Regions from separate parts of the Paenibacillus sp. FSL R7-0026 genome, predicted to be linked through region 3. Evidence: riboswitches for the same ligand, from Rfam matches in the RefSeq annotation. Region 3 holds a riboswitch; each other region holds the start of a gene.
The links. A riboswitch is a leader RNA that binds a small molecule or an ion and turns the genes downstream of it on or off. The one in region 3 is predicted to bind S-adenosylmethionine.

Region 1 (6,851 bases), 3.8 Mb from region 3:
TGACCCGTTTCCACGTACAATCCTTCAATTCACCTTTTAAGTATCCTCGCGCTGTATGGTGGGACGAATCGGATCAAGTCCTCCAGATACATCCATAATGTTACCTGTTATAAAATCGGAATGATCAAGGCACAGATACGTAATCACTCGTGCAATGTCTTCACCGCTACCTGGGCGCCCTCTTGGCGTTTCCTCGTCGGTGATACCTGCCATTTCATCAATCGTTTTCTCTTTGTTCGCACCACGAATGTCACCTGGACATACCATGTTAACCGTAATTCCATACGGGGCTTCTTCAACCGCGAGTGTCTTTGTAAAAGATACCAGACCCACCTTGGCAGCCGCATATACGGCGCGATGAGGCCAAGATCTCGCTTCTCCAGCATGACTGAAGCCAAAATGGATAATGCGTCCCCATTGCTTGCGTCTCATCTCTGGCAAAACACGCTGATCCAGTAACATCGGTCCCAACAGATTTCCCTGCACAAGCATCTGGACCTCAGCTTCAGAATAATCAGCAAATAATCGTCGTTCACGGACAAATGGACCTGCGTTATTCACCAAAATATCAATGCTGCCCAGGTTACCTTCCACCTGCTCAACCAATGAAGAGATATCTTCCACCTTGGATATATCAGCCTGGATGGCAATGCACCGCACACCCTTGGCTATAATCTGAGCCTTTAAAGCCTCAGCTTCTGTTCTGCTGTGTACATAGTTGAGGGCAATATGGCACCCTTGATCTGCCAGACTGAGGGCCGTCATTTTACCAAGACCTTTGGCACTTCCCGTTATGAGGGCAATCTTTCCCTTCACGTTCATCCCCCTCTTCAAAGAGCAGTCACTATCCAGTATAAAAGATTTATCGTCCTCCTACAACTCGCTTATCCACAAGGGATTATCCACCTTTAATTCCAAATATATCTTGATTGAAAACAAACACCTATGGTACTGTCGAGGATATAACCCGAAAGGACCACTACATGAATATAATGAACAGAAGATGGATATCATTTCTTACACTTTTAATGTTGAGTTTATTCACAGTCTTTAGTGCCTTACAGGTATCAGCGGCAAGTGAGAATGAGCAAGCACCTGATGAGTACGATTGGATTACTGGACCAGCATCTGTCTCTCTGGACGGTAAGGCCACCCTGGAAGTCCCTGAAAGCCATTCCTATCTGGATAAGCCCAATACCCAACGCTCGATACTTAACAGTGATGGGAAGCCTAACGGGAATGAAATCGGAAGCCTAACCAGCAATAGCGAATTCGGCTCGTGGTATGTTGTGTTCGAGTACGTGAAGACGGGTCATATCCATGATGACGATCAAAATTTGAATGCCGAAGAGCTGTTAAGCAGTTATATCCGAGGCACAGAAGAAGATAACAGAGAACTTGATCCTGAATATAGAACGTACATAACGGGGTGGGAAATCGAACCGGCATATGACAGTGCCAAACATCAGTTGGTTTACTCCCTTGGTTTCAAGAATGCTGATCAGCAAGCCATGGTCAATTACAATGTAAAACTCCTGACACGCGAAGGATACATCACAGCCATTCTGGTTACAGATACGGCCAACTTTCAACAGAGCCGTCAGGCATTCGAGGAAACCGTACTTCATAAGCTGAGCATCAATGCAGGATACACCTACGAGGAGTACAATGCTTCGACTGACAAAACATCCACCATAGGACTCAACAGTCTTCTGATGGGCGGGATCGGGTACACAGCTTCCCAGAAATTCAGTGCTCTTCTTTTGCTCAAAAAAGGATGGGCTTTGATCCTCGTTGTCGTTCTCGGTCTGATTGGGTGGATCAGATACAAGATCAAAAGCTCACACGGAGAAGAAGAAACACTCTCTCCCTCCGAGAGAACGTACCTGCAAGAAGCAGATGAGCAGCAGTATGCTGATCAGAATGAATTATCTTACTACCGCCAATCTGGACATCAATCTGACGTGGAGAAACAAGATAAGCCCTAACCCTTCCCTTATTGATCCCACGTCAGCACAGACTTAGGAAACATAAAATAAGCCGTATATCTCTTCAGAAGAGATATACGGCTTATTCTTAATAGCTTCACATCATATCATACATATCGTGAATTATTCAGTTGCAGGTTCAACTGCACCTTTATAACGTTCTTTGATGAATGTTTTCACTTCTTCGGAGTGCAGAGCAGCAGCCAGTTTTTGAATTGCATCTGCATCCTTGTTGTCCTCACGGGAAACGAGGATGTTGGCGTATGGGTTACCTTGCAGATCTTCGATCAGCAAAGCATCATTCGCCGGATTCAGGTTCGCTTCAAGCGCATAGTTAGCGTTGATGAATACCAGATCTGCTTCATCCAATTGACGAGGCATCATGGCTGCATCCAGCTCGATGATATCCAGGTTCTTCGGATTGGCTGTGATATCTTGAATCGTAGATGTGATATTTGTGTTGTCTTTCAGCGTAATAATGCCTTCCTTCGCGAGCAGCAACAGTGCACGTCCACCATTGGATGGGTCATTCGGAATTGCTACTTTTGCGCCGTCAGCCAATTCATCTAAAGACTTAATCTTCTTGGAGTATCCACCAAAAGGTTCAACATGAACAGGTGTTACAGAAACGAGGTTGAATCCACGTTCTTTATTCTCTGTGTCCAGATAAGGTTGGTGCTGGAAGAAGTTTGCATCCAATTTTTTATCAGCAAGCTGCTGATTGGGTTGTACATAGTCATTGAATGTAACGACTTGCAGACGAATACCTTGTGCTTCCAGTTCAGGCTTGATGCTTTCCAGAATCTCTGCATGTGGTGTAGGTGAAGCTCCAACTTTCAATTCAACTGTACGTGGTGCACCTGCTGAATTGTCTGCGCCGCTATCGGCGTCCTTGTTGTTTCCGCAAGCTGCGAGAACCGCAATCAACATAAGACTAAGTAGAGCAAAAGACCATTTTTTCATGTGTAAAACCCCTTCTCTAATCATTTTTTCATGTGGCATCCGCATGAATGCATATCCATCATGTTATCTATGTGTTATTTCCTGGTGAAAAATGTAACCAAGCGATCTCCAGCCATCTGGAGAATTTGCACTAGAATAATCATCGACACTACGGATATAATCATGATTTCATTTTGATAACGATAATACCCATAGTTGATTGCCAGCGTTCCTAGACCTCCACCACCAACCATGCCCGCCATCGCCGTGTAAGAGACAAGCGTAACGATGGTAATGGTTATCCCAGCAACCAAACCAGGTAACGCTTCAGGCAGTAATACCCGTCTTACAATCTGTCCGGTCGAAGCACCCATCGACTGTGCCGCTTCAATGACACCCCGATCAACTTCTCGCAACGTCGTCTCCACCAATCGAGCAAAGTAAGGAGCTGCTGAAATAACTAAAGGTGGTATAACACCTAACACACCTGTAGCAGTACCGACGAGTGAACGAGTGAACGGAATAAGAGCAACAATCAATATGATAAATGGGACTGAGCGCAAAATATTCACAATCAGGGATAGTATAGTGTACACTGTCCGTGACTTGATCGAAGTAGATCGTGCTGTCATGAACAGCAGCACTCCGAGCGGTAAACCAAAAATTACGGTAAACAAGCCTGATACACCCAAAATTTGCAGTGTCTCAATGGAGGCTTTACCAACCTCTTCCCAGCGAACTGTTGAAAAATCCATCTAACGAAGCACCTCCACATCAAGTCCCTCAGCGGTTAATTCTGATATCGTCCGATCAATCGCATTTGAATCACCCTCGAACCGAACGGTCAGCTGCCCATAAGGAACCTGTTTGATCGTAGAGATTGTACCTTGCAGGATGGCAAAATCCACGCCTGTCTTACGTACCGTTCTAGACAAAATCGCTTCATACGTTTTGTTACCCAGAAAGGATATCTTCACAAGTTTGGAAGCAGCACCTGCCTGCAATTCAACGCCTGCATTTGCCAGAGCGGTCTCTTCCAGAGCAAGTCCAGCTTCATGGTCACGCATCATGAAGTCCCGCGTAATCGCATGCTGCGGCTTCAAGAACACGTCTGTTACAGGTCCTTGTTCCACAATGCCACCTTGATGAATGACAGCCACCTTGTCACAGATGTTCTGAATGACATGCATCTCATGTGTGATCAGCACAATCGTAAGGTTGTACTTTTCATTAATGTCGAGCAATAACTTCAGGATTGAATTTGTCGTCTGCGGATCAAGTGCCGAAGTAGCCTCATCACAGAGAAGTACATTTGGATCACTTGCAAGTGCTCTCGCAATCCCTACACGTTGTTTCTGTCCACCCGATAATTGAGCCGGATATTTGCTGCTATGGTGCTCCAGACCAACCAGTGCGAGCATTTCCTTCACTTTGCGATCAATGGCTTCCTTGGGTGTATTCACAAGCTTTAGTGGAAAAGCTACATTGTCATATACCGTTGCCGAAGATAACAGATTAAAGTGTTGAAAAATCATCCCGATCTTGCGTCTCTGTTGCTGCAATTCGGTTTTGCTCAGTTCAGTCAAGTTGATTCCGTCGACCCATACCTCACCCTCCGTAGGCCGTTCCAGCAAATTAATGCAGCGAATCAATGTGCTTTTGCCCGCTCCAGAATGGCCAATCACACCGTAGATTTCACCCTTTTGGATGCTCAAATTCAGCTCGGATAACGCTGTTGTAGATTTTTTCCCTTTGCCGTACGTTTTCGTTAAACCTTTTAATTCAATCAATCGCACTTGCCCCTTTCCAACCACCTACATGTATCTTTACCCGATCTAAAGGAAAACTCCCCTTAAAGTACAAAAAAAGAGCCCTTTGCAGATACAAAGAGGGCTCTTCACGTGAAAGAATATACCTTCTCATCTGCCAAAATCGTGTCTTGCACCATTTTGTAGGAATTAGCACCTAACATCTATAACGAATGATACATGTATCATGTCGTTACAAATCGGTTGCCGGGCTTCATCGGGCCTGTCCCTCCGCCGCTCTCGATAAGAAATATGTTGTTGTAGGATTTTATAAGTTCATGTAGTTTATGCTTTATAATGTGAACGTAACTTTTGAAATATCAATTATATCCGTGTAACATTTGATTGAAACTCAGTATATTCCAAGTATTCCGATTTGTCAAAGGGAATTATTTCTTTTCCATATTTTGTTGATATAACTATAAGAGGCTGTTAACGTTTCACAGACCATATCGACGCCCTGACGCATTTCCTGCACATGCTGATTCAGATCCTCCAATTTCACTTTACCTTGCAAGGTCTGATGTAACTGCCACAGGTCATCGTGCATTTCTGAGTTCATGTAGTGAATTTCCATATTACGTCGTTTGCGCAGCTTGCTCATCGGTTCACGATAAGAGTCCTTGATCTGTATTAATAGCAACGCAAGATCATGATGTTCCCTCGCATAGTCGAACTGCCTTAACACAGTAAAATAAGAAAAATGCGCTTTGGTATTTGAAGTATTCAACTGGAATATTTCATTTAATACCGTGCCGACTTTATCCAGAATGGCAAAGCAGCGGATAAAGCCATCTTTGTAGAAATACACATACCGAGCATACTCGGCTTTTTCAGTCGGCGTCATATCATCCGTTGAACCTGCAACGACCTTTTTACGAAAATGAGCAGCAGCGAAACAGCTTTGCTCCAGTTCATCCAGTGAGGAGATGAGTCCCTGAGTCCACACATACAGTTTCCGATAGTCATGCGTGGGATCTTGGTCCACATGCATTTGTCGTTGAAATAGCTCAAGCGTATGCGCCATTGCGTCCATCGCTGCTTTCAATTTACCTTCGTTTATACGTGGCTTTTCCCCCAACAACGTTCGCAGCATATCTAACCTCCTCTTTTCCAAATCAACAAGAATTCATCACCGTAAACGTAACACATCATCCATTCCGTGTAATTGCTGCTTGCCATAGGTTGCCCTGATCCCCCTGACATCAAACAAAGTCCACCTGTCCAATGATGTACATCACTGGATGGTGGACTTTCATATTTAGCCCAAGTACCTTTGGAAAAAGAATGGATCTATATCTTAGAAACGATTAGCCGGGCGATGTAGCTTGTACACCAGGAAACTCATATAGGTTAAAACCCCGAACAATATGGCGATATCCAGCATATGAGCAAGAGCTACGAACATGTATACTTCCGGACGGTTCATTGTCACCATCATGAAAATACCAATGACTACTTGCATGAGAATGAGAACAACGGATACCACGCCAAGGGTACGCATTTCCTTGTTGTCCGGATGATTACGGTAAGCGAAGTGACCCAGGATCGCGATAACAATCACGAGCGACGCAGCTGCTGCACGGTGAGCAAAAGCAACCGCTACCCCACCCGAAAGCTCAGGAATAATCTGACCGTTACAAAGCGGAAATCCCGAGCATCCGCCGGCAGAATCCGTGTGACTCACAAATGCACCCGTGTATACCACGAGATATGTGTAAATGGTGGAGAACCAGACCAGATTCCTGAATTTTTTGCTAACCCGAGGGTATTTATTCAGGCGCTCCAATCCGCCATCTTTGGCCTCCTGCCTGATGCCCAACGCCATCATTAGGGAACTGGCAAAAGCAATCAGTGCAAAACCAAAATGCAGTGCCATGACTGCTGAAGATTGGGAGAAGACAACGGCAAAAGCCCCCATGATTCCCTGGACGATAACAAATACCAGAGTTAAGAAAGAAAACAATTGCAGGTCACGACGTGACTTGCCAAACCGCAGAAAAGCAACAAACGAGGCAATGGACAACAGTCCAGCCAGTGCACTTACAGCGCGATGGGAATATTCAATGAGTGAAGCCACAGTATGTGCGGGAACGAGTTTTCCGTTACATAA
Region 2 (6,851 bases), 4.1 Mb from region 3:
TGCTTCGGTAGTTACTCAGAAGACATTGCTTGATTCCGTTTACGCAGAAGCCGCTAATATCCTGATCTATCCGATGAGTCTGATTGGATTGCTATTTATCATTGTGACGTTCATCATTATTTTCAGTATCTGTAGAATCAATATCCGTAGAGAAAGCAGAACGTACGGGATATACAAATCGCTGGGAATGACATCTCGCCAAATCCGGTTGTCGCTCACCATGGGAATGTTCATACTGTCCTCCGTGGGAGCCATACTGGGTATTTTCTTCGGCGTATACCTGCTGCCTCTTCTACTCGAAATGGTCCTTTCCGGTTATGGTATCGTACAGCTTCCACTGATCCTGCATTGGGGTGGAATGGTACTGTTCACCTGTCTAAGCATCATTGCAGCCAGTCTTGGCTCGTGGTTCTCTTCGAGAATCATTCGGGAAGCATCGCCACGTATACTGGTTATCGAATAATGTAATCAGAATGCCTTAACACAATAAAACAAGCCCTTCCATACCTCTATAGGATGTGGAAGGGCTTGTTATCATGATATGAACTAATTCCGCCATTTCTTCGCAAGTGCACCAATCTGATGTGGCGTAGTACGGCAGCAGCCGCCAATAATTTTCGCGCCCGCAGCAACCCACTGTTCCGAAGCATCACTCATGCTGCCACATGTACCCTGTCCGCTCCACGTCTTCGTCACTGCATCATACGTCTCACCCGAGTTCGGGTAGACAATAACAGGTTTATCGCTGGCACGGCTCAAAATACCCACTGCTTCCGTCACCACTTCCATCGGAGCACAGTTCAGGCCAATTGCAGCAACCTGCGGCTCGGAGCCAAACGTCTGTGCACATACATCAAGCGGTGTGCCCTCGCTGATGCTTGTCCCGTCTTTTAAAGAAAAAGATAACCAGGCATACGCACGAGGAAACTCCTTCAGTAAATCAACCAGCACCTGTGCTTCCTGCAAGGAAGGAATCGTCTCAAACGCCAGAATATCAGCACCCGCTTCAAGCAGCGCCGCCATACGCGGACGGTGAAATGCAGCAAGTGTCTCATCCGACACGCCGTAATGTCCCACATACTCTGAACCATCCGCCAGATAGGCGCCGTACGGTCCAACGGACCCGGCAATAATTGGACGTGGACGAAGACAGTCTTCTTTGCGATCCCCTGTACGATCTGTTAAATGCTCCTCATTCTCCACGTTCTCGGAACGTACCGAAGGAGCTTCTACAAGCTGACCTGTCGAGCTTCCTCTCCCTGCTAAACTACTCTGCACTTCTGCCCACACGTCATCTCTCGCCTGTGCAGCCAGTTCCACCGTCTTGCGGATCAGCTCTAGTGCTGCCTGTTCATCGATTCCTCTCTTGCTGAAGCCACCCACCGTCGCCTGATAACTGGATGTAATCGCACAGTCGGCTCCTGCTCGAAAATAATCTGCATGGACCTGAACAATAACATCCGGATTCTCAAGCAACACACGAGCAGACCATAGTGGATCATCCAGATCACATCCATGCTGTTCGAGTTCCGTTGCCAACGCTCCATCCAGAATCATGACCGGATGTTCACGCAAAATCTGTTCTATGGGGTTAGTCTGTTGTGCTTGCGTCATGTACTTGTCCTCTTTTCTTATTCACACGTTCTGTCAGATAATAAGCAGCGTAACATACTGCGATAAACGGAACCCCACAATACAGCGCAATTCGCTGTGTCGGGTCAAAGGCAATACCTATGCATGAAGCCAGGCATAATATAAATGAAACAATGGGTACCACCGGATACAGTGGTGTGCGGTAGACCAGATCTTTGACCGCATGTCCTTCCCGGATATATTGTCTGCGGAACATGTATTGGGAGGCACTGATGCTCATCCATACCGCAACGACAGCCAGACCTGAAATGGAGACCAGCGTAATATACACCGTACCTGGCGCAATAATACTGGACAGCAATGCCAACGCACCACCCACCATACTAATCAGAAGTGCATTCAGGGGTACCCCGCTTTTGGTCAATTTGGCAAACCACGGGGAGATCGTTTTTTTATCAGCCAGAGACCAGAGCATCCGTGAAGATGCATACAGGCCTGAATTGGCAGCAGAGAGAATCGCCGTCAGAATAACAAAGTTCATAATATCTGCTGCATAGGGTACACCCACCCGCTCCATTACCGCTACAAACGGACTTTCCAGTACACTGGCATCCGACATGGGCAGCAAGGCCGACAAGATAATAATCGTTCCGATGAAGAAAATAACCAAACGCCACAGCGTTGTATGAATGGCTTTTGGTATCGTCTTTTCCGGGTTCTCCGTCTCACCAGCGGCAATGCCGATTAACTCGGTGCCTGAGAAGGCAAAGTTTACAGCAAGCATGGTCATCAATATCGCTGTAGCCCCATGAGGGAACCACCCGGATGCAGTAATATTTGATAGAAATGGAGCCGGTTCAGAATCCGCCATCGGGATGATGCCGAACATGGCTGCGCCACCGATTATAATGAAGATTACGATAGTCACTACTTTTACAGATGAGAACCAGAACTCGGATTCCGCAAATAATTTCACCGTTAAAGCGTTAAACAGAAAGATCATCAGTGCAAAAACCGCGCTCCATATCCATACGTTCACCGATGGGAACCAGCGCTGCATCAGCAATCCGGCGGCTGTGAATTCGGAGCCAAGCGCAACAGTCCAGGTTAACCAGTATAACCAAGCCACCGTGTAACCTGTTGCTGGTCCGATATATTTGGCTGCATAACTATGAAATGCTCCCGTCTCTGGCATATGAACAGACAGTTCACCAAGACAGAGCATCACCAGATATACAACGATCGCTCCGATCAGATAGGACAGAATGGTTCCCAGTGGTCCCGCCTGCTGAATGGTGTAACCTGAGCTGAGGAATAATCCCGTTCCAATGACTCCTCCGAGAGAGAGCATGACCACATGCCGTGCCTGCATTTTCCGCTGAAAATGCCCTTTGTCGTTGTTGTTCTCCATACCTGCTGCTCCCCTACTTCTTCATCCAGAAAAAACAAAAAAGACCCACTCTGCCTAAAGAGTGCGCCGTTACTGACAAATAAAAACAAACGCTCCTATCTATCAGGCTTTCACCCGCTGGAATTAGCACAGTATCCTTCAGATCTGTTGCTGAGGTTTCTAAGGGCCAGTCCCTCCACCTCTCTGGATAAGAAAATGATTTTTTACTAATATAGCGATCTATCATGAATGTGTCAACATTTAAATAATAAATGGCACACCTCGCTATTCGGTGGAAGACCCCGGATTCGTGATGGTGGTCTTTACCTCATACGTGATCGGCACGGTGCTAAAAATTTTATCCCAATCGTCTTTGACTTTTTTCCATGTTTTAGGTTCTTTGATACGTAAGCTATCCCGAAAATCCGCAACATCTACTTTATAGGTATGCTGCAGTTTGTATAACAATTGTCGAATCTGTTGCTCGGCAAGTTCAGCAAATTCTTTTTCCAATTCTCTAAGATAATCCCCTTTTTCCTCTCTTTCGGGAGAACGCCAATCTTCCATCAACCAGCCTTCGGATTCGACCTTTACATGGAATGAAATGTCATTACCAACCACCTTGGGAATTACTTTTGTTTTCTTCTTCTTCATTTCATATACAACAGTGAATCCCGCTTTATTGTATGTCTTCAAGATACCTCCTTTTTCTTTAGGTCTGATCCACGATAGCCCTTCTAGGTCCGTTTGGCTAAGTTCTCCGATGAATTTGGTCGTTTTCCCATCAAATATACTGGCACCGGAGAACTTGTCCTCTCCATTGGAGTTCAGTACATTCTGGAGCAAAAAGCTGGAACCAGATTGCATTTGTGCATCTAATTTGGAGAGTAGAACCGGGTCCAGGATTTTATTGGACAAGTACGAATTGCTGGTAATACCTGTAAGATAAAATGCTGGAATCCGGGAAGGATCATCTGAAGTCAGTACATCAACGGCGCGATGATGGCTAATCAACACCAGACAGTTAGGGCGAATATCGTTATCCCGAAGTACAAAATCCAGCAGCTGATCCAGACCATACTTTTTGGCAATATCCTTGGACACAACGATGACCTTCAGATGATGTCCGATGAGCGGATGATCTCGCCTCAGAGCAAACTGACGAAAGATTTGCAGCAAGGAATCTCCAGTAAGCTGTTCATTGGAATAGGACGTTTTACCAGAAGAAGGCGAACCGGATTGTTGGCTCTTTTGACTACTTGAATTACCGGGAGCGATCTGTACCGTGGCCGTCAAATTGTTCTGCTTGGAATACGCTCCTCCCTGATTAGCGATGTCTTTCTCAAATTCTGTCTCTTTACCGATATCGATCCCAAGACCGACGTAGACACTTAGATCCTCTATCTCCCGACTGCTCCAACATCCGGATATCGTTAAGAGAATGCATAATACAGTGGCTAAGCGTAACAACATACGGAATGTAATCATGCATGCTTGCCTCCTTTTTTGCGAATCAGACTTAACAACAGTAGTACCAGAGGTAAAATGCCAAACAAAAATACGGACACATTGCCCAGCATATCTCCTAGTGCAAAAGTATCATCCACTGTTTTGGGTATCATTGCTGTCAGATAAATGAACGGAAGCAGGCCGTACATGATACCTTTGATTTTTTTGGAACGAAACAAATCACGAATACCCACCGAAGCGCAGTAATGTGTAATTGCTGTAGTCGAAAAGATTTGCATAATCCAGATGACCAGCAATAAGGATTCAAAACGCTCGAATATCAGACCCTGGATTTCGAAGCTTCTTACCAAATCCAGCGTTGGCCAGGTTCGAGTTTTAATGCCATCGAGCGATAAACTGCCTATAACCATCACCACCGTGATCAAGTAGATAATAGTGGATATGAGTATCCCCCAGGTCATCGCTTTATTGCTCTTCTTCGGATTTTTCATATAGGCAGTCATGATTAACATCACCTCATAGCCCGTATAAGATAATAGTGAAGGCTTTAATCCATGGAAAACGGGTATAACCCCATCACCGAGAACGGGTCTCAGATTGCCAATCTCGAATAGCTGATTACTAAGCAAAATTTCAATCACAAATATAATAATCGTAATCGGAAGGATGATCTCAAACACACGTACGATAACGCCAAGCCCTCCTGAGATCATATATACACCGATCCACATGAAGACCATCACAATCGCCCAGGTGGGGGTGCGTTCGAGCAGATACATCCCAGTTACTTCAGCCATAACTCTGATTTCGAATGCGGCAATAACTATGAAATACATAATCATAGACAATCCCAGTATGAAAGCAATCCAGCTGCCCGTAATCTCACGGGTGAACTGGAAGACGGTTTTCTCCGGAAATCTGCGACACAGCGTAACCAGAATTATTCCGACGCCTAAGATAATGAATCCAGATAGGATAATGGAAATCCAGACATCCGGTGTTCCGACAGCTTTGCTGGTCGTTCGAGGTAGTGTCAATATCCCGGCGCCAAGCATGTAATTTACAATAATTACAACGGCCTGAGTCGTGGTAATTTTTCCTTGGGAGCCATTCACTTTATTTCACCTCCAGACCTTCTGTGGATAAACTTATTTTTTTCGGTCCTGATCTATCGGATTTGTCATTTTGGGACGCATTCTCATCATATTTAGCGGTGCACGGATAACAAAATCCTTCCATTCATTCATGTGATAAGGAACCGCGGGTCCAACATAAGGGACGCCAAAGCTCGAGAGTCGTGCCAGATGTGTACACACAAGCAGAAAGAACATAACCACGCCAAACAATCCGAGTACGGCTGCGCTGAACATAGCGGCAAATCGTAGAATCCTTAGCGTTAATCCCGCACTATAGACCGGAATCGTAAAGGAAGAGATGGCAGTTACCGCAACAACAATGACCAGAAATTGACTTATTATTCCCGCTTGCACCGCTGCTTGGCCAATAATCAGACCTCCAACGATTCCCATCGCTGGCGCAATCGGTTTGGGCAAGCGTATCCCGGCCTCCCTCAAAATTTCGATTGAAAGCTCCATGATGAGTACCTCAATAATTGAAGGGAATGGAACTCCAGTACGCGTTTCAATAATCGTCAATACCAGCTTGGTTGGAATTAGACCCGGATGGAACGAGATAAACGAGATATAGAGCGCAGGAGCAAGCAATGCCAGCATAGCGGCCATAAAACGTAGCACTCGCAAAAATGTTCCAGGAATCCAGCGTTCATAATAGTCCTCTGGAGACTGAAGCAACATGCTAAAGGTCACCGGTACAATTAATACAAATGGCGTTCCATCCAACAAAATTGCTACTCGACCTTCCAGAAGGGCACCCATCACCCGGTCAGGTCTTTCCGTATTCAGTACCTGCTGAAAAGGACTCAGCGTATTATCTTCGATGAGTTGTTCCACATAACCTGATTCCAACATCGAATCCATATCCATCTCTTCAATTCGCTTGCATACTTCAGCAACGAGATTTGGATCGGCAATATCCTGAATATAGGCTATCGCCAAATCTTTTTTGATCCGTGAACCCACTTCATACTTCTTAATAAACAGGCTCTGATCACTTCCATAACGACGCAAAATGCCTGTATTATCGCTTAATTGCTCTGTAAAACCAATACGAGGTCCACGGAGCAACCCCTCTGACAACGGTTCATTTACACCACGTGTTTTGATCTTATGAGCTCCAATTAATAGAGCTCCCGGCAATCCATCGACCAACAGTGCATTCTTGCCAAAAAGCACGCCAAGTGAGACCTTTTGAAGGGACTGGGTCTCCTCAATCAGACTGACAGGTAGTAGTTGATCTTGCAGGTAGGCCGACAGTAAAT
Region 3 (6,851 bases):
AGACTTTCGGCAAAAGCAATGAGTTTGATATGACGCAGCAACGGTTCAACATAACGTGCATCCTTCACTTTGAAAGAGAAGATACCTGTATTACCCGTGGATTGTTTGTTCTGTATCTCATACCCCGGGTGATCGGATAGACCTGGATGATACACTTCAACCACCGCTGGGTGCTCAAGCAAGTATTTGGCAATAGTAATTGCATTGTGCTCATGACGCTCCATGCGAAGAGCCAGCGTTTTCATACCTTTCATCAACTGGTAGGAGTCACTTGGAGATAATACCGCTCCAATGGAATTATGCAGGAACGCCATCTCTGCAGATAACGCCTCACCTTTGGTAATAATTAGTCCAGCGAGCACATCATTGTGTCCGCCCAGATATTTGGTAGCGCTATGAATGATGATATCGGCACCCAGTTCAATCGGACGTTGGAAAAATGGAGTCAACAACGTGTTGTCAACAATGGTCAACAGGTTGTAACTTTTCGCCCAGGAAGCAACGGCTTCCACATCGGTGATCATCATCAGTGGATTGGTTGGTGTCTCAATAAATACAGCTTTCGTATTCGGTTGACGAACCTTCTCCAGTGCTGCTAGGTCATTCGTGTCCACATAACTTGCAGTTACGCCGAAACGGGACAAGATGCGTTCAAGCAGACGATAGGTTCCACCATACAGATCCAGCGATACAATCAGATGATCCCCTTGACCAAACATGGCAAAAATCGTTTGCAGCGCGGCCATTCCCGAGCTACAGGCAAACCCTGCATCACCGGACTCCAGTGCTGCGGCGGCTTCTTCCAATACTTTACGGGTTGGATTAGTCGTACGAATATAATCAAACCCCGTGCTTTGTCCAAGCTTCGGGTGGCGAAACGCAGTGGATTGATAGATCGGAAAGTTAATGGCGCCTGTTACCGGTTCATTGATGGACCCAATTTGTGCTAAGCGGCTTTCGATTTTCAACTTGTTGTTGTCTTCCATTGCTGCATCCTCCTGTAATCTCGATTAGATTTGCGGGCCAATATCGTAAGGTGTTTCTTGATACACATAGTAATTGAGCCAGTTAGAGAATAATAAGTTGGCATGAGCGCGCCAAGTAGCTGGTGGCACACGGGAAGGGTCATCATTCGGATAATAATGTCTAGGCAATGCGATATCCAACCCTTTGGCTGCATCCCGGTCATACTCCCACTTTAATGAGAACGGGTCATACTCGGCATGTCCTGTGGCAAAAATCTGTTTACCGTCTTTGGTAGCAACCAGGAAGATACCCGCTTCCTCGGATTCAGCCAAGATCTCTAAATTCTCATTCTTTTCAATATCTTCGCGTCTCACTTCCGTATGACGGGAATGTGGAACGTTGAATACTTCATCAAATCCACGCAACAACGGAACATGTGGTTTATTGATGGTATGTGGGAAAACGCCAAAACACTTCTCATCAAGTGCAACCTTAGGTACGTCAAAATGATGGTATAAACCTGCCTGGGAAGCCCAACATATGTGGAGGGTTGAAGTCACATTGGTTTTGGTCCATTCGAAGATCTCCTGGATTTCATTCCAATAGTTCACGTCTTCGAAATCCATCTGTTCCACCGGGGCACCCGTAATAATCATTCCATCGAAACGGCGGTGCTCAATCTCATCGAAGGTTTTATAGAACAGATCCAAATACTCCTGAGACGTATTCTTCGACGTATGGGATTTGGGATGTACAAGAACGACATCCACCTGAATAGGCGTGTTTCCCACCAGACGAAGCAATTGTGTTTCGGTCGTTTCCTTTGTGGGCATCAGGTTTAATATAGCGATACGGAGTGGACGAATATCCTGCTGATATGCAGAAGTTTCATCCATGACGAAGATATTCTCTCCTTCAAGTACTTCTTTTGCTGGTAGAGTATCGGGTATTTTGATTGGCATAGTAAGTCTAACTCCTCCTTGTGCATAAATAGATGCAGCCACCCCTGGCTTGATGTCTTCACATCAATACAGTTATAGACTGCCTTGAGCTTGTAAAAACATTGAATTGCGCTCTCATCCAACGTTACAAACAACCTCAAGTTCCTTAGCGAAAATCACTGCTGAGAAGTCGGGGCATATGACAAAGACCTTCCTCGGATTTCGAGAAAGGTCATATGTAAAATAGATATGCGCCTCTCTCATCTCTCAGTTACAACAGTGCCACTTGACACTTAGTCGCTGCAAGAATTAGCACCGTGCGGTATACCGCCGGTTGCCGGGTTTCATCGGGCCAGTCCCTCCACCTACTCTTGATAAGATTTCGCTGTATTAGATTGTAATTTAATATGGTTCACCGTCTACTTTATTACATTAATGCCCTCACGTCAAGTTGCAGTTCGATGTCTGCTTCCCAGATCGGAACCGTTCATCATCCGTCGTCATACACTGCCTCAGGGCGCGAAATAGACACATTTTTGCGCTTGAAAGCACCTTGTAGCAGCGGTATACTAAACAAGGTGTTATAAACCCTTATGTGAGAGGTGACATATTAAATGGATGGCGACCCGAGGCCTGACTGGCAGCCGAATTCCGACAAACTGCATAGAGAATTGACATTAGCATGCCGGCAGCGGGACGTGACTTCCGTTTGATTATATAGTGAACGCAGCCCTGATCTCCAGGCTCCGCTGCCGACCGGCTGATTTGTTCTTTTTGCGCCCATTATGATAATATCCGCCAAGTTGGCGGGTGCAGAAGGAGTAGATTAACGATGAAAATCCGGTTGGTAAACAACGGTGTATTTATTCCGGTGGACGACATTCAGCAGGCGCTGACTCCACCAGCGGAAGGATTTTACTGGATTGATGCAGACGTAGACGATTTGGCGGTACTTCAGCCGCTGTTCTTGATGCATGATCTGGCTGTGGAAGACTGTCTCAGTGACGAAGAACAACGTCCGAAGATTGAAATTTATGAGAACCATTATTTTATTGTGATTAATAGCATCCGTTTTGATGATGAAGAGATATTTCTACGTGCGGTGAACTTATTCCTCGGCAGACATTTCATTATTAGTGTTACGAAGCAAAAGGTCAGCGAATTGCGCACACTGAAACCCATCCTGTGGGAACAGGAAATCAGTACACCGGATCGTCTGCTGTATTTGCTGGTTGACTTGATTGTTGATAATTATTTCACCGTAGGTGACCGAATTGAAGCACGGATCGAGAAGCTTGAGGAAGACATTCTGATGCACACCAAAAAGTCACATCTGAATGAAATTATCGGGCTACGCAGTGAGATTCTGTGGCTGAAAAAAGTCCTTGGACCTCAGAAAGAGGTCATTAACACCTTGAATAAAAAAGATCTGCGTCTCATCGATGATCAACTGCAAAAGTATTTCAGTGACATCTATGAGAATGCTGTAAAAATATCTGAAACCTTTGAGACTTATCGCGACCTGATGGGCAACTTGCGAGAAGCCTACCAATCCAGTATTGCGAACCGGGCGAATGAGATCATGCGTGTATTTACCGCCATTACCACGGTCTTTATGCCGCTGACAGTCATTACCGGTATATACGGCATGAACTTTACGAATATGCCAGAGCTTAACTGGAAATACAGCTATTTTGTTGTGATTGGCCTGATGGTTACCCTGGGCCTGAGCATGTTCTTCATTTTCCGCAAGAAAGACTGGGTATAAACTCGTATGAAATAACAAAGACGAAGCGCTCCTCCGGGGAAACGCCTCGTCTTTTTTCATTTCTGATTATTAACCAACATTCTTCTCTGTCTCTGCGTGCCGACGAAAGCGGATTCGAATCATGCGCAGTCTTTCATAGACCTGCTCCAGACTTCCTCCTTCGGGTTTCTCTCCTCCATACACCTTATGTAATACTGGCTTCAGGAACGTATCTCCCAGCTCCTCATACGCACTCCATACGGCCTCTTGTTCGTTCTCTGGCATCACTGCCAGCTCTACATCAAGAAGACAATCGGTGTCATAGCCTTCGTGATCCAGTGCCTCTAACAGCTCAACCAACTCGCGTCGGGATAATCCAGATCGATTAACAATCTCCTCTAACGTATACCCTTCCTTCATGCCTTCAAGCACCTGCTTACGCGTGGTGAACTTATCAAGTTCCTGCTTGTACTTCTGCTCTCTCTGCTTGTATAACCAACTCTCATACTCTTCTTCCTTCAGTGCCGTGTATACCCAGTCCAGCGGGAATGTCGTTGAACGTTCCAACCCGTTTGTAATCTCCATCCATTCCGTACCATACTCAGTTGCTTTGCTCTCTCCTACGCCCGGCAGTTGCATCAGTTCATCCAGCGATTGCGGAACAAAGGCACTGATCAAACGCAGCAGACGATTTGTTGCAATAAAATACGGTGCCTTCCGGTCAGACACAGCTCTCTTCCTGCGCCATGTGCACAGATCCATATATAATTGCTCATTGCCGTATAACTCACTGTAACAATGGAGCCGCTGTCCACCATAACTGCGTGACTTCAGATCATCATTCTCATGAAATAACCCCTGCAACTGCGGTCGGTACCCCTCACTCATCTGTGTGGCAAGCTGATGACGGTAAATATGAAGCAGCTCCTCCCAAGAAGTTCCTTCATACCAGATGCTGTCCTCACGCTCTCCTTCCTCGTAGCGACTCCATCCCAGTTGCCAACTATCTTCCTCTTCCCCAATCCATAACTGTGCATACTCTGCATTCTGATCTGACATTCTGGACAATCTGTTCATGAAAATGACTTCCATTCTCCGTTCCCTCCCTTTAACATTTCAGCCTATACGGGTTAGTTACGCTACCTGCAGGCAGCACAAAAAACACCTCTCCTGCAAAATCCATGCAAGAGAGGTGCTTCCTCATTAACCGTACTATGCTGTTGCCCATATCATACCACAATGGTAAAATTCGTCAATCCCTTAATGACCTACTTATTCAATGCCAACTTGGCAAGCGCCAGCGAACCACACAGGCCCGCATTGTCACCTAGTCCTGGTGAAACAACATACTGGTCAATCTCGGATTGAAGTGCAGGATGCTGAACGTATCCAGCCAGCAACTCCTGCAGTTTGCTACGAACCATCGGGAACAGGTGCTCCTGCTTCATTACTCCGCCACCCATGACGATTTTCTGCGGAGAGAGAATGAGAACATAATTCATCAGTGCATGTGCCAGGTAATGTGCTTCGATCTCCCAAGCTTTATGATCCGCAGGCAGCTCATAAGCCGGTTGCTCCCAACGTTTGTTAATGGCCGGTCCTGCTGCAAGGCCTTCGAGGCAGTCACCATGATACGGACAGAAACCCTCGTATGTATCCTCCGGATGTCTCCGCACAATGATATGTCCCATCTCTGGATGTGACAATCCATGGACCATTTTACCGCCAACCACAGCACCAGCACCAATACCTGTACCCACAGTGATATACAGACAGCTCTCAAGACCTTGTGCAGCGCCCCAGGTTGCCTCTCCAAGTGCCGCACCATTCACATCCGTATCAAATGTCATCGGCACATCAAAATGCTCCTTGAGCTTGCCAATCACGTTATACTGTCCCCAATGTGGTTTTGGTGTTGTTGTGATATAGCCATATGTTGGGCTTCCTTCAATCGGATCAATCGGACCGAATGAACCTACACCCAGAGCTTCAATGCCTTTGCCTTCAAAATATGAAATCACTTGAGCCATGGTCTCTTCCGGTGTTGTTGTTGGAAAACTTACGCGTTCCAGAACTTCTCCGTTTTCTGTGCCAATACCACATACAAATTTGGTTCCGCCTGCTTCAATTGCGCCTAAGATCGTCATGTTAGTCACACTCCCAAGTTAGTTTAAAAAGGAATTCGAATTGCTTTACTTGATGACACTATAATTACCCTGCTACTTGTTCTCCAGCTTGGACAATCGTTTCATTAACGTTTGCCTCCAGCTGTCTGACAGCGCAGGAATGGCTAGCAACGCCTGAATACCTTCGACATTTTCTTTCCCCTGATGCATGATTCGATTGGCTTCAAGAACCGTCATTGAGGCTGGATCGGTGCTGATCCGTCGAAATATCGATGAAGGCCCTACCTCACCTTCTTGCAGTACACGAAAGTAAAAGCCGGTATATCCACTCTCCTGAAAATAAACAGGTAGCTCCTTATAGTCATACCTCGCACCCAGCTTGAAGCAAGGTTGTCTGGGCTGACTGACCTGCACTGTGGCTTCGCCCAACTCGTACACATCACCAATCCGGACGTCTTCTTCGGCACAGCCTTCAACCGTCAGATTTTCTCCACAAGCTCCCCAATCCAGCTGGCGATCCATCAGTTGTTCCAGCGCCGGATAACGACTGTAATCGTATACACAAACGGCTTTGTCAGGGCCGCCATGATGCACCAGATCCGCCTGCGCGTCCCCTGTCATTCCAGTGAATGACAGGAAAACCGCCTCGGATACAGGATGTTTCACAATGCCGCTCAGCACTTCACGCTTCTGCCCAGGGAGCGGCTGCGGCAGTCCTACATTAATGGCCAGAACAGCTGTATTGCCCTCCCCTGGCTTTCGATCAGATGTGAGTGTCATTTGGCATCATACCTCCCATAATCACTTTCTTTTAACGCACAGAGCCACCAAATACGAGTGTATTACTCAAGAGCCGGCCTGGAGAAGTCAGCATTTTGCCCCCGGCATACATACCCGAGGAAGCACCGCCATCCAGATTCATGGCCTGTTTGGCACCAAGCTTCTGCATAACCGCTGCCCACTCCTTGATTGTTGCCCCGGAAACGGTAGCCAGCATAACAGAACCGTCCGCCATGATCGCAATACCACTTCTGGCTCCGGAAGCATTAAGAATCTTGGCATCCTTGAAAC

Region 1: linked by a shared signal. The riboswitch ahead of MKY44_RS23465 (methionine ABC transporter ATP-binding protein) and the one ahead of metA (homoserine O-acetyltransferase MetA) in region 3 are both predicted to bind S-adenosylmethionine.
Region 2: linked by a shared signal. The riboswitch ahead of mmuP (S-methylmethionine permease) and the one ahead of metA (homoserine O-acetyltransferase MetA) in region 3 are both predicted to bind S-adenosylmethionine.

The regions. Positions count from the first base shown of each region.
Region 1 covers NZ_JBBORG010000001.1:5,364,845-5,371,695, forward strand. The annotation lists gene MKY44_RS23445 (SDR family oxidoreductase) at 37-816, opposite strand; gene MKY44_RS23450 (DUF2167 domain-containing protein) at 984-1,988, shown strand; gene MKY44_RS23455 (MetQ/NlpA family ABC transporter substrate-binding protein) at 2,112-2,951, opposite strand; gene MKY44_RS23460 (methionine ABC transporter permease) at 3,026-3,685, opposite strand; gene MKY44_RS23465 (methionine ABC transporter ATP-binding protein) at 3,686-4,720, opposite strand; SAM riboswitch class I at 4,847-4,988, opposite strand; gene MKY44_RS23470 (Cthe_2314 family HEPN domain-containing protein) at 5,118-5,834, opposite strand; gene MKY44_RS23475 (COX15/CtaA family protein) at 6,039-6,851, opposite strand, start outside.
Region 2 covers NZ_JBBORG010000001.1:5,637,752-5,644,602, forward strand. The annotation lists gene MKY44_RS24775 (ABC transporter permease) at 1-11, shown strand, start outside; gene MKY44_RS24780 (FtsX-like permease family protein) at 26-463, shown strand; gene mmuM (homocysteine S-methyltransferase) at 547-1,614, opposite strand; gene mmuP (S-methylmethionine permease) at 1,592-3,004, opposite strand; SAM riboswitch class I at 3,097-3,198, opposite strand; gene MKY44_RS24795 (Ger(x)C family spore germination protein) at 3,269-4,471, opposite strand; gene MKY44_RS24800 (spore germination protein) at 4,468-5,568, opposite strand; gene MKY44_RS24805 (spore germination protein) at 5,602-6,851, opposite strand, start outside.
Region 3 covers NZ_JBBORG010000001.1:1,557,510-1,564,360, reverse strand. The annotation lists gene MKY44_RS07120 (PLP-dependent transferase) at 1-986, opposite strand, end outside; gene metA (homoserine O-acetyltransferase MetA) at 1,011-1,928, opposite strand; SAM riboswitch class I at 2,165-2,288, opposite strand; gene corA (magnesium/cobalt transporter CorA) at 2,740-3,675, shown strand; gene MKY44_RS07105 (HRDC domain-containing protein) at 3,745-4,746, opposite strand; gene MKY44_RS07100 (ROK family protein) at 4,923-5,801, opposite strand; gene MKY44_RS07095 (MOSC domain-containing protein) at 5,874-6,560, opposite strand; gene MKY44_RS07090 (phosphodiester glycosidase family protein) at 6,592-6,851, opposite strand, start outside.